3 regions of the Cytobacillus kochii genome follow, and region 3 is predicted to be linked to each of the others. Evidence: predicted binding sites of a transcription regulator. Region 3 holds the regulator's gene; each other region holds the start of a gene.
What was found. The regulator Rex, encoded in region 3, represses fermentation and respiration genes when NADH is low (regulators of the CRP and FNR family bind a similar motif). The targets are predictions, from matches to a motif close to TTGTGAAATATTTCACAA.

Region 1: qoxA (cytochrome aa3 quinol oxidase subunit II) is a predicted target of Rex. The motif match lies at 2,497-2,514, and genes of this name have one in related genera.
Region 2: LG276_RS11930 (flavocytochrome c) is a predicted target of Rex. The motif match lies at 1,719-1,736, and genes of this name have one in related genera.

The regions. Positions count from the first base shown of each region.
Region 1 is NZ_CP085254.1:2,489,378-2,493,675, reverse strand. It holds gene qoxB (cytochrome aa3 quinol oxidase subunit I) at 1-1,433, opposite strand, end outside; gene qoxA (cytochrome aa3 quinol oxidase subunit II) at 1,478-2,392, opposite strand; gene LG276_RS12870 (DUF3889 domain-containing protein) at 3,263-3,592, shown strand; gene LG276_RS12865 (small, acid-soluble spore protein, H family) at 3,589-3,780, opposite strand; gene LG276_RS12860 (2-oxoglutarate dehydrogenase E1 component) at 4,217-4,298, shown strand, end outside.
Region 2 is NZ_CP085254.1:2,297,424-2,301,721, forward strand. It holds gene LG276_RS11925 (isochorismatase family protein) at 1-311, opposite strand, end outside; gene LG276_RS11930 (flavocytochrome c) at 308-1,690, opposite strand; gene LG276_RS11935 (MmgE/PrpD family protein) at 1,818-3,140, opposite strand; gene LG276_RS11940 (IclR family transcriptional regulator) at 3,367-4,128, shown strand; gene LG276_RS11945 (3-isopropylmalate dehydratase large subunit) at 4,135-4,298, shown strand, end outside.
Region 3 is NZ_CP085254.1:505,734-510,031, reverse strand. It holds gene groES (co-chaperone GroES) at 1-160, opposite strand, end outside; gene LG276_RS02850 (CPBP family intramembrane glutamic endopeptidase) at 428-1,156, shown strand; gene LG276_RS02845 (DUF4305 domain-containing protein) at 1,163-1,366, shown strand; gene LG276_RS02840 (redox-sensing transcriptional repressor Rex) at 1,396-2,034, opposite strand; gene moaC (cyclic pyranopterin monophosphate synthase MoaC) at 2,058-2,540, opposite strand; gene LG276_RS02830 (ABC-F family ATP-binding cassette domain-containing protein) at 2,684-4,298, shown strand, end outside.

The DNA of each region.
Region 1 (4,298 bases), 2.0 Mb from region 3:
CGTCTTGCTTGACCATCTAAACCAGAGATGAACATTGGCATAAAGGCAACTAATGTACCAATAGCAATAATCCAAGCGCCGATTTTACCAAGACGATCATTTAACATGAAGCCGAACATTTTTGGCCAGTAGTAGTAAAGGGCAGCTAGCATTGCGAACACAACCCCAGGAATGATTACCATATGGAAGTGAGCAACTAAGAACATTGTATTATGGTATTGATAGTCAGCTGCTGACATACCTAGCATAACCCCTGTTACACCACCAAGTGTGAAAAGTGGGATAAACAACATTGAGTAAAGCATTGGCGTTGTCATAGTGATTTTACCTTTATACAGTGTTAACAACCAGTTGAATATTTTTACACCGGTAGGTACTGCTATTGCCATCGTTGTAATAGAGAAAATACTGTTAACGAAAGCGCCTTGACCCATTGTAAAGAAGTGGTGAACCCATACAACGAATGATAATAGTGAAATAATTACCATTGAAGCAACCATTGATTTATAACCATATAGGTTACGTCTAGCGAAAGTAGAGATTACTTCACTGTAAATACCGAATGCAGGCAAGATCAAGATATATACTTCAGGGTGTCCCCAAACCCAGAAAAGGTTGGCCCATAACATATCCATACCGCCATTTGTTGATGCGAAGAAATGTGTACCGAATAAACGATCTAATGTACCCATTGCAAGCGCAACTGTTAATACAGGGAAAGCAAATACGATAATAACGTTCGTAATTAATGCTGACCAAGTAAACATTGGCATTTTCATTAATGTCATGCCTGGAGCACGCATTTTCAAGATTGTCGTCATAAAGTTGATACCTGTTGCTAATGTACCAAGACCGGCAATCTGTATAGCAATCATATAATAGTTCGTACCGACAGAGGTACTAAATTCATTATCTGCTAACGGGAAATAAGATGTCCAACCCGCATCTGGTGAACCTCCGATAACGAATGAGATATTGAATAACATCGCACCGGCAAAGAATAACCAGAAGCTAAGTGCATTAAGACGTGGGAACGCAACATCGCGAGCCCCAATTTGCAGTGGAACAACAAAGTTCATAAAACCGATAATAAATGGCATAGCCATGAAGAGAATCATAACAACACCATGTGTAGTGAATATCTCGTTATAATGCTGTGCATCAAGCAATTTGTTCTCAGGTGCTGATAATTGCGCACGCATCATAATTGCGTCAGCGCCTCCACGGAATAGCATGAGGATCGCTGCAATAATATACATAATACCTAATCGTTTATGGTCAACAGTTGTTAACCATTCACGCCATAAATAACCCCATTTTTTAAAATATGTTATCCCAACTACAATGGCAATAGAAACAATTGCAATTGCTACCATTGAAGCATAAATAGCTGGACTTGGATGTGGTATGGCAAAACGTTCAAAGAACTCCATCCTGTATACTCCTTTCAGAAGATGTCAATAGACACTTCATCTAATTAATGGCTACTGTGGTCAGAGTGACCTTCGTGCTCATCATGATTTTCATGATTTTCTTCTGAATCTTCATCATTTGATTGATGATGTTCATGCCCTTCAGGTGCTGGGCTAAAGTCTAAATGAGTGCCAGTAAAAGTCATCTTACCTAAGTGACCTGGCTCTAGTAACTCTTCAAATTTATCTTCAGTAATTGGATCAGCTGTTTGATGAACTTCATCTACCCATTCCTCAAATTCAACTGGAGACATTGCTGTTACATCAAATGTATTTTCAGCAAAACCTTTTCCGCTGAAGTTCGCATTTCTACCCATGAATTCACCAGGATGATCAGCAGCTAAATGTAATGTTGTTACCATATCGGCCATTGCATATTTCTGTCCGCCAAGTTGTGGAATCCAGAAGCTAGTAATTGGACCGAATGAGTAAAGTTTAAATTCAAGTGCCCGATCAGTAGGTATATATAAGTAATTTACTGTTTCAATATCTTCTTCAGGATAGCTGAAGTGCCATTTCCAGTTAGATGATGATGCATATACAACTAATGGCTCCTTATCCTCATACCCTGGCGGTGTTGCTTCAACTTTATAGTTACTTTGGACAGAAACAAATGATAGATAAGCAACAATTAGTACAGGTATTCCGACACAAACTGCCTCCACCCATTTATTTCCCTCGATGTGAGGTGGTTCATAATCTTTTCCTTGTTTAGATGAACGAAATTTAATGAGCATATATGCAAGCATTGCAAAAACTACAATAACAATGCCAGACATTAACCATATGGACATCATAATATCGTTAGCCTGGACTTCGGCCTGTGGACCTTTAGGATTTAGAACAGTAAGTGGTTCACACCCAGCAAGTACAGCGGCAATGGCAACTATAGCCAATAAAAGAGCCCTTTTCAATTTCATTGATGTACCCCTTTCTATCTTTCTAAAAATCTATTGTTTTATTTGAACGTGAATATCACGCCTGTAACCCTATGTTAGTATCATAAATGGTTAAAAACAATTGAATGTGATAGGTGTCACAAAATGTTCATGAACAAATGATGAATTTGGTCACAAAATGTTCATGAAACTGAAAGTAAAAAGAAAAAATAATATTATTTAAATACTATATTTTAAGAAAAAACTGAAAAATTAATATTGTATCATTCAATAAATATTAAAGGTTGCTTCTGTATTTATTATATTAATATAAATGATGTTGCGTATTTGATTGACAGTACCCTCAGAAAAAGTGTGAAGTCTTCGAATGGTTTTGAAACGGATGGAGAAAAGAGGGGGGTTATCTTGTTAAAGAAATTTGATATTGATCAATTTTTAGACGGTGTATATAACCCGACTGATGATATTCATCATTTAATAGACATAATTGAAATAGATGATTTACTTGAGAGAACAAAATAGCCCTTTATGTCTTCCACTTTTTGTTTTAGATGTTGTACGATTACTTTTTTTTAAAATCATAACTAAAACTAATCAAATGAACTAGTAAAGGACATATTCTTATATTTTTTTAAAGGCTATGTTGATATTTATGGTATAAGGGTTAATGGAACAATAGATAAAGAAAAGCGGGCAAGTTTTAACCATTAACTTGCTCGCTTTTCTTTGTCCATTGATATTTACTTTTGCACAAGCAAGTTTTGCCTTGAATTTTTTCTTTCATTATATAACCCATTACCCAAAAAAACTTTCATAAAGAATAAACATTTAAAAGATAGTAAAACTATAAATATTTCCATCAAAAAATGAAAGTGAAGAGGTGAGGAGAAAATGGAGAAAAGAGTGTTTCTCTCGATTGTCATAGTGTTGTTTAGCTATATATTAATTTCAAGCCCTCAAACAAACTATGCCGTTTATGATGCTCCTTCTTATGCAAAATGGGGTAAAGAAGCGATGATGATTGCAAAGGAAAAATATCCATCAGCAGATATTGTTGATTATCAGCATCTTGGAAAAGAAGTAAAGGAAAAGACAGAAATAGAAAAGTTTAAACTTTGGATGCGTCAACAGGAGATAGAATATGGGCTCTATGTGTTTATTGAATATGATAAAGATTCGGAGAAAATCGTCCATATTATAACGAAAAAAACTGACCGTTAACGAATTGTATTTTCTTCTATTAATTGTGCGAGTGGAACAACTTGATTCTTATCTACGTTGTTTCTTTCGCACACCCTCGCCATTTTAGTTAGTTCATAGAGATCGACAATCACGATTTTTACGCCATCGAAAGTTACTTCATATTCGATTTGACTTTTTAGTAGTTCCCTCGCTCTAGATAAATCCATAAGTTCACATCCTCTCTCGTAGTATTTTATTCAGTTTGAATATTTAGTGCACAATTCTACCAATAATAAGGCTTTTGATATATACTTAAATAGGCAAACGGTTTAGAAGTTGAATGATTTTCAACTTGTAGACGTTAGTTCATCTTTCCAATTTATTACACTAATAGGCGTGATATAGGAATTAAATTAATTCACTTTTTTAATATAAGTATTTTTTCTAAAAATATTAGCTGTATTTTCGTGATTTTCTCTTTTTTCCCTTTGTATATGCGCCTTTAACGTGGTAAAATGGCTTAGGAAACATTTCGTCCTCTGGAAATTAACATTATTCGGAATTTTTATATACGAAATAATATTGTTACTATCCTAGAATGGATATGGGGCGGAAATAAATTATCCAAATATATTTAAAAAAGAGTTGTGGAGGTAATTTTCCATGAAGAAGCCTTCAGAGGGTAGCGGACCTTTAGAACAAAGTTTTTACGGTCCTAACCTTGGCTATGTAATCGAGCTTTATG
Region 2 (4,298 bases), 1.8 Mb from region 3:
ACCGCAAATGAATCAAAATTGATGGTTTTCTTCTGCACATTCCTTGTATAGATTGTTGGTATATTTAATTGATCTGACAGCTTTTTCATTTTTTTTATTTTCTCAATTGCTTCCCATGCCTTTGCACCTCCCCCACTTGGCCATGTTTCAAGCTGATCTGCTATCGGGAGGTTTGCTCCTACATAGTTATGTTGAATATCTATAATAACAAGAGCAGGCTTTTTCCCTAATCCTCTCTTTTTTCCATATCCTCCTTTTTGAATTACCATTCTATCTACCTCAGTCAACATATCTTCCCATGGTCTAGTCATAATATTTCTATCCCTTCATTTAAAATTGATAGTGCCGCATGGTCTCCGGCAATTTTTCCATAACCTAATGCAGCTAAGAGGCCGTTTCCTGACATATAACCATAAGAATGGTTACCTGAAATTCCAACCGCTGCCCCTCCGCCTGCATATAAATTCTTAATAGATTTACCATTCTTATTTATCACCTGTGCATTGGAATTTATTTGCAAACCACCTTGTGTATGGAAAAGAGCAGGCGATACCTTGATCGCATAATAAGGTGGGATAAGCTTCTTTGGCCATTCTGCTCTTCCATATGCATCTATGCCTTCATCAACAGCTACAACAACTGATTCGAAAGTTTTTTGTAGATTTTCCGCAGGCAAATCTAACAACTTCGCTAACTTATCAATCGAATCACTTGTTTTAAAAGCTTTCATCCCAACAAGCTGGCTAAAATCTTCAATACTAATCAATTGATCGAATATATGCTGATCGAAAATAATATATCCGCATTGGCCTGGCTGATTTAATACTTGAACAGCGAATTCTGAGTATCCATGAGATTCATCGCCAAATCGCTCGCCATTTTGATTGACCATAAATCCACCCATCATAACCGTTCCCCATGTTACTAAAATACCTTGTGATTTTGCGACAGCAGAGTGCCCTTGATAACTTGTTAAGGAGGCAAATGATGCCTCCACTTTCTCGCCCATTCTAATTGCATCACCTGTATTTGCTTCATAACCAAAATAGAGCGCATCTGCTATTTCAGGAATATATTTACTTACCATTTCTTTATTTGCCCCAAAGCCATTTGTTGCTAGTATGACTTTATTTGCTTTAATTCGCTGAATACCATCATCTGTTTTTACTTCTATTCCAATGACTTCTTTGTTCTCATTTGTTATTAATTCATTTACCTCTGATTTTAATAGTAAGTAAATGTTGTCCCGCTTTGCAACAGCTTGTTTAAGCTTTTTTATTAGTTCTAATCCTGATCTCGAGGGTGGTGCATGCATTCGAAAATTCCTTTGACCAGGATATTTAAACTCTTTTACTAGTGAAAGCTGAATTTGCAGCGTATCTGCCATCCACTCAATTAATGGGCCCGATTCTTTACATAAAGCTAAGGTTAAATCATAGTCACTTTCATTATGATTTTTCCTTAAGATATCCTCTGTCATCTCTTCTGCTGTCTCAAAAATTCCTTCCTCTTTCTGAAATCTTGTATTCGCTGCAGGAATCATTCCGGCACTGGCAGCTGTATTGCCCAAAACAAAATCTGTTTTTTCAAAAACTCCTACCTCTAAGCCTTTTTCAGCTGCTGCTAATGCAGCCACCAAGCCGCAACCACCAGCACCTGCTACAACTACATCTAACTCAGCATCCCACATAATGTTGAATCCTCCAATTTGTTCCATATTGTGAAACTTGTTTCATTTAATTATCATGGTAACACTATAAAATAAATTGACAACTAAGATGTCATATTTATTTACAATATTTTTTATTTTTCAATAATTAATGAGCTGGTCGCATCAATTCTGTGATTGTTGAGATATCTTCCAATTCTTCTAAAGAAAGAATTTTTTCTATAAGATCCTTCGCACGCTGACAGCTAAGCACCTTTGCTAAAGTTCTTTCGCTTTTTTCTATTACTTTTTCTTCAATTCCTACCTCATGAGCATCTCCGCTAGCTCCACTAACAGTCATCGTAAATTGCTGCTGATTTACCATTTTAATTACAACACGTGAATCGCGTTGGTCAGGAAGCAATTGTGTCATATTAACATCCTCATGAACAAATACTTTCTTGGTAAAATTGAGCCTCTCTTCGTTCTGACTTCCCTTTGGATAAAATAAGCTTGCCACAGCATAAGGTATAGAAAATTTGCCTGCATATGGATTTTTCACATTTTGATTATTCAGCCTAGCTGCCATTGAATAGGTAAAGATATCTACTCTCTCCACATCTTTAGGGAGGATTGTTTCCATTTTTAATAGTTTATTTACTCCATCCATAGGAGAATGGCAGAAACGACAAAAGTCATAAAATTTGAAATACGTTTTCAGCAAGTAGTATTCAACGCCAAGATTTTCTATTAATTTTTCGCTTTGAAAACGCTTTCCTAATATTCCATCACCATAAATTTGCTTCATAGCGTTAGGACTGCTCGAAAAACCAGCTGTAATAAGATGGCCGATTAAAAATGAATGCATATTGTTCAAACCGACGTATACATCCCTTAACCGATGACCTTCTAACACCGGCTGCCATAAAGATACATTAGGCAATGAGCTACTTAAATAAAATCCTCGCTCGTAATCACTTGCATGATAGTTTTTCAGTTTACCTAAAGCAAATATAGCCCCAATTACCCCCCAATTTCCATGAGGATGTATGTCGTCTCGTAAGGTAATAGCTGCCCCTGCTCTAGCTGCAATCTCATAGCCGAGTATAAAGCTTTCTAAAAAACTTCTTCCATTGCAGTGACTCGTTTCAGCATAGGCCAATAAAGAAGGAAAGAAGTGACAACTTGGATGACCTTTTGCAATCGGATTACCTTCATCCATCTCCTCACTCACCATTGCAATCCCATTAATAAAGGCTGCCATCTGAGGGCTAATAGAAGGTTGTCTGCCTACAATAGTTGCGTAGCCTTTATTGGCTTCATTCTGACTGATATCCTCTTGCAGCTTGAGCATATGTAAAGACTGATTTCCATGGATCATGGCAGTTATTGAATCAAGAATGATTAATTTCGCTCTCCGTTTTACTTCTTCTGATGCATCATGAAGTTGAAAATTGGTTGCGTACTCACTTAATACTTGTTGATATTCCATTCAGCCACCTTCTGTTGTTCCATATTATGAAACGTGTTCTATTTTTTATAAATTCTATCATTATTTAAATTTTTAAGTCAATGAATTTCATCAAAAAGTTTTGAATTAATTTTAAATTTAAATAAATCTGATAATTATATTGACTTCTCCTAATACTTCCCTTACGATGTTTGTATGTTCGTATCGTGAACATGTTGTTCATAATATGTAATAAGGGGATTAAAATTTGAAAACAAATGAAACTGAAACGGTTCAATCTGTTGAAAGAGCGATTGAACTATTATATTGCTTCACAACACGAACACCGGAGCTATCACTCAATGATATCGTCAAACGAACAGGGTTAAATCGGACAACGGTCTTTCGATTACTCTCTTCTATGATGAAAAAAGAACTGATTAATAAAAATGAAGCTATGAATACTTACCGGCTTGGTCTACCTTTTATACATTTCGCCCAGATTGTTACTGAAAATCTAGATTTAAGAAAAATGGCCCTGCCTATCATGAATGAGCTTAATGAGATTACGAAAGAAACAATAAGTTTGAATATCATACAAGGATCTTCGAGAATATGTATTGAGAAATTAGAGGGAAAGGAAGATATTCGACAGTTTATCAACTTAGGCATTCCTTACCCTCTTTATAAAGGGGCTTCAGGTAAACTGCTGCTTGCCTTTTCTAAAGACGAACTAATTGAAGAAGTTATTGAAGGATCCGGATTGACGAAGAATGAAACAGCAGAATTAAAAAAAGACCTCTTACTGTTCCAGGAGCAGGGATTTGCCTTCAGCATGCATGAACGAATTATCGGAGCATTTGCGATTTCCACCCCCATTTTAAATAGCCAGCAGCAGCTAATTGGCGGACTCTCTATCTCAGGGCTATCAGCAAGGCTAGATAATAATAAACAGTTATTTATAAAAGCAGCCATACAGTCAGCAGAAAAATTATCAGCTATGATGGGTTATCAAAAATTAGGAGGATGATTCATTATGGGACAAACCATTATTGAAAAAATTGTATCAACACATGCAAATAAACAAGTTAAGCAAAATGAAATTGCAATTGTCAATGTCGATGGTGTGATGGCTACCGACACCACTGCACCTCTTACAATTAAGGCCTTTCAGGATATGGGTGGATGGAAGGTATGGGA
Region 3 (4,298 bases):
CACGTTCACCATTTTCTAGTACACGTCCAGTACCAACTGCTACGACTTTACCTTCTTGAGGCTTTTCTTTCGCGCTATCTGGTAGTACGATACCGCTTGCAGTTTTTTCTTCCGTTTCAACAAGCTCGATAATAATTCGATCACCTAGTGGCTTCAACAAGTGAAACAACCTCCTCAATTCATTTGAAAATTATTTTATTAGCACTCGTTAGTCTTGAGTGCTAACACAATTATTATATTAATCAAAACTACTCTTTTTTGCAAGTAAGAACCTTGCAATTTTACAAAAAAAAAATGCGAACCTCTCCATTCTATACAACTTCTATTTGTTTTATGCACTTCATAAGGATGTACTATTTGAAACCAATAGTGTTTAACAGGTAAAATAAATATTAGTGTAACTTCTTTATGAATAGGAGACTAGCCATTGAAAAAAGAGTATTGGTTTATCATTATGATTTATATAGCCATGCAATTATCAGCCATCGTTGGCGTTCCTGCCATTCTTTTTCTAGGTAATATGTTAGGATACAGCTTTGATGAGGTTGCAAAAATTGCCCCGCCACTCTGGATTGTCATTAGTTTTACAATTACCCTTCTCTTAACTTTGTGGTTTTTACGGAAAGAAAGCAAAGAGATGCCAATGAGGAAACAAGCACCATTATCGACTTCTATCGGGTGGGCGATTGCAGGTATTCCGCTAGCATTTATTGCTCAAACCGTTGCAGCGAATATTGAATTAATGCTCGGCATTGAGATGGGGTCAGACAATACACAGCAAATTATGTCTTTAATTGAAACATCTGCTCTCGTGATTATCGTTGTTTCCATTATTGGTCCGATTTTAGAAGAGATCATTTTTAGGAAAATCATCTTTGGTTCCTTGCATAAACGATTGAACTTCTTTTTATCAGCACTAATTAGTTCATTAATTTTCTCTCTCGCGCATGGGGAAATTGAGCACTTAATTCTTTATGCAGCGATGGGCTTTACGTTTGCGTTTTTATATGTAAAAACCAATCGTATTCTCGTACCGATCATTGCTCATGTAGCGATGAATACCTTTGTCGTTGTGATTCAATTGAATATGGATAAGCTAGAAAAATATATGACAGACTTAGAAACGGTACAAATGATTTTTAGCAGATTAGGATGATGTTAGATGAGAACACCTTTGTTCACAGGGATTATCTCCCTTCTTTTTGGATTTGTATTTATTTATTTTGCGATTATTAATCTTCAAAACGGTGGAGGTTGGGGATTTCTAACGATCTTCATTTTGATTTTTGCCACTTTTGATATTGGTGGCGGGATTAAATTAATAGCTATGCATTATCGTATGAAAAAGAAAGAGGATAAAAAATAGAGCTGACTCCATGCGGGTCAGCTCCTTTTTTATGATGGATAGTGTTTTAAGAAGTATACTAATGATTGCAATTCGACCGCCAAATCAATATGATGGATGCGAATATGGGAAGGAACCGTTAACCGCGCTGGCGTAAAGTTCAAGATTCCCTTTACATGACTTTTAACGATTCTATCCGTAATTGGTTGTGCGGCATGAGACGGTACAGTCAAAATGACAACTTGAATATGGTGCTCATCAATCAACTTTTCTAGTTCATCTAAATGACGGACAGGTACTTCGCCTACAGACGTGCCAACCCTACTTTCTGAAACATCAAATGCCACTTCAATCTTTGTATTATTATTTTTTAAAAAATTATAATTTAAAAACGCTGTACCTAGATTCCCTACACCAATTAACGCTACCTTTGTCACTTCATCTTGATCGAGTGTCTTACGGAAAAATCCTAATAAGTAATTTACGTTATATCCATAACCTTTTTTCCCTAATGCACCGAAATAGGAGAAATCTCGTCGAATTGTTGCAGAATCTACTTTCACCGCTTCACTTAATTCTGCTGAAGAAACTCGCTGCTTTCCTGATGCGTGTAAATTTTTCAAAAAACGATAATACAAAGGCAATCGTTTAGCCGTTGCTTGAGGGATTTTCGTTGATTCATTGGACATAGGCTCCACTCCATTCCATTTACTTAAGCCCTTCTAAAGTCACCGTTTTTACCACCGGTTTTCTCTACTAAATATGTTGGTCCTATTACCATGCCTTTATCTACTGCTTTGCACATATCATATACCGTTAAAGCGGTAGCTGTAGCAGCTGTCAACGCTTCCATCTCTACTCCGGTATGCCCATTTGTTTTCACTGTACAATCAATATGTAATACATAATGATCCTCTACCTCTTCCCAATTGAAGGATATATCAATTCCGGTTAAGGCGAGTGGATGACACATCGGGATGATATCAGATGTCTTTTTTGCAGCCATAATGCCTGCCACTTGAGCAACAGCAAGCACATCACCCTTTTTCATCGTGCCATCAGTAATCTTCTGATAGATTTCTTGATTTAGCTCAATACTACTATGAGCAATTGCTGTACGGGCAGTTTGTGGTTTTTCACTCACATCCACCATCTTCGCTCTGCCTTCTTCATTAAAATGTGTAAATTCAGCCATTCATAACACCTCACATGAAAATGATACACTATTTTGATTCATCTGTGTAATGTAGTTTTTTATATATTCTATCCAAATAGTGACTTTATTGCCGAACCTCACCTGATTAAGGTACACTATCACTATAACAGAGGTGAAATATAATGATATTATTACAGGTTAATCAGCTTTCGAAAAGTTTTGTGGCTGATCCTATATTAATGAATATAAAGCTTGAAGTACAAACGAGAGACCGCATTGCATTAGTTGGACGTAATGGTGCGGGAAAATCAACTCTTTTAAAAATTATTGCTGGACATATGTCCTATGACTCCGGTGAAATTATTCAATCGAAAGAAACCAAAATCGGTTATCTTGCACAAAATACAGGACTAGAATCTGAGCTATCTATTTGGGACGAAATGCTTACCGTGTTTGATTATTTGCGTAAACAAGAGAAGGAATTGCGCTTACTAGAAACACAGATGGGCGATGCAACACTCATCGAAAACGGTGAAGCTTACGATAAAATTTTAAAAACCTATGATCAAATGCAAGTCAACTTCAAAGAACAAGGTGGCTATCAATACGAAGCAGACATTCGTTCTGTACTACATGGCCTTAATTTTCAATCGTTTAGCTATGATACAAAAATTTCTGCATTAAGCGGGGGGCAAAGGACGCGACTTGCACTTGCGAAATTATTGTTAACCAAACCTGATTTACTGATTTTAGATGAGCCGACAAACCATTTAGATATTGAAACATTGTCCTGGCTAGAGCAGTATCTTAGTGGTTATGATGGTGCTATTTTAATTGTCTCACATGACCGCTATTTCCTAGATAAAGTCGTCAACCAGGTATATGAACTATCACGTAACCATATTAAAAAATACGTTGGTAACTACAGCAAATATCTTGACCAAAAAGCAGCGAATTATGAACGTGATTTGAAAATGTATGAAAAACAACAAGAAGAAATTGCGAAACTAGAAGACTTTGTTCAACGCAACCTTGCCCGTGCTTCTACAACGAAGCGTGCACAAAGCCGGCGTAAGCAGCTTGAGAAGATGGAGCGAATGGATCGCCCCCAAGGCGATGAGAAATCAGCGACATTCGGCTTTCAAATTGAACGTCAATCAGGCAATGATGTGCTAACCGCTGACTCTTTAGCCATTGGCTATCAACAAGAAAAGATCAGTGATCACATTTCATTTCGCATGTCTCGAGGCGATTCCATTGCTTTAGTAGGTCCCAATGGTATTGGAAAGTCGACTTTATTGAAGACCCTTGTAGACAAGCTACCTGCTTTAGGTGGCACGTTTCAATATGGCTCAAATATCCGCATTGGGTATTACGACCAACAGCAAGCTGATTTGAGTTCAAATAAAACCGTATTAAACGAGCTCTGGGATGATTACCCTCTCATGCCTGAAAAAGATGTCCGTACCGTGTTAGGTAACTTCCTCTTCTCTGGAGATGATGTCTTGAAAATTGTCTCTACATTGAGTGGTGGAGAAAAAGCACGATTAGCACTAGCTAAGTTGATGTTGCAAAAAGCAAATGTCCTCATACTAGATGAGCCGACCAACCATTTAGACCTTGATAGTAAAGAAATTCTTGAAAATGCACTAATTGATTTTCCAGGTACGCTCCTCTTTGTCTCTCATGACCGCTATTTTATTAATAGGATTGCAACAAAGGTGATTGAGTTATCAACAAGTGGAGCAACGGAATTTTTAGGGGATTATGATTACTATGTGGATAAAAAAGCGGAAA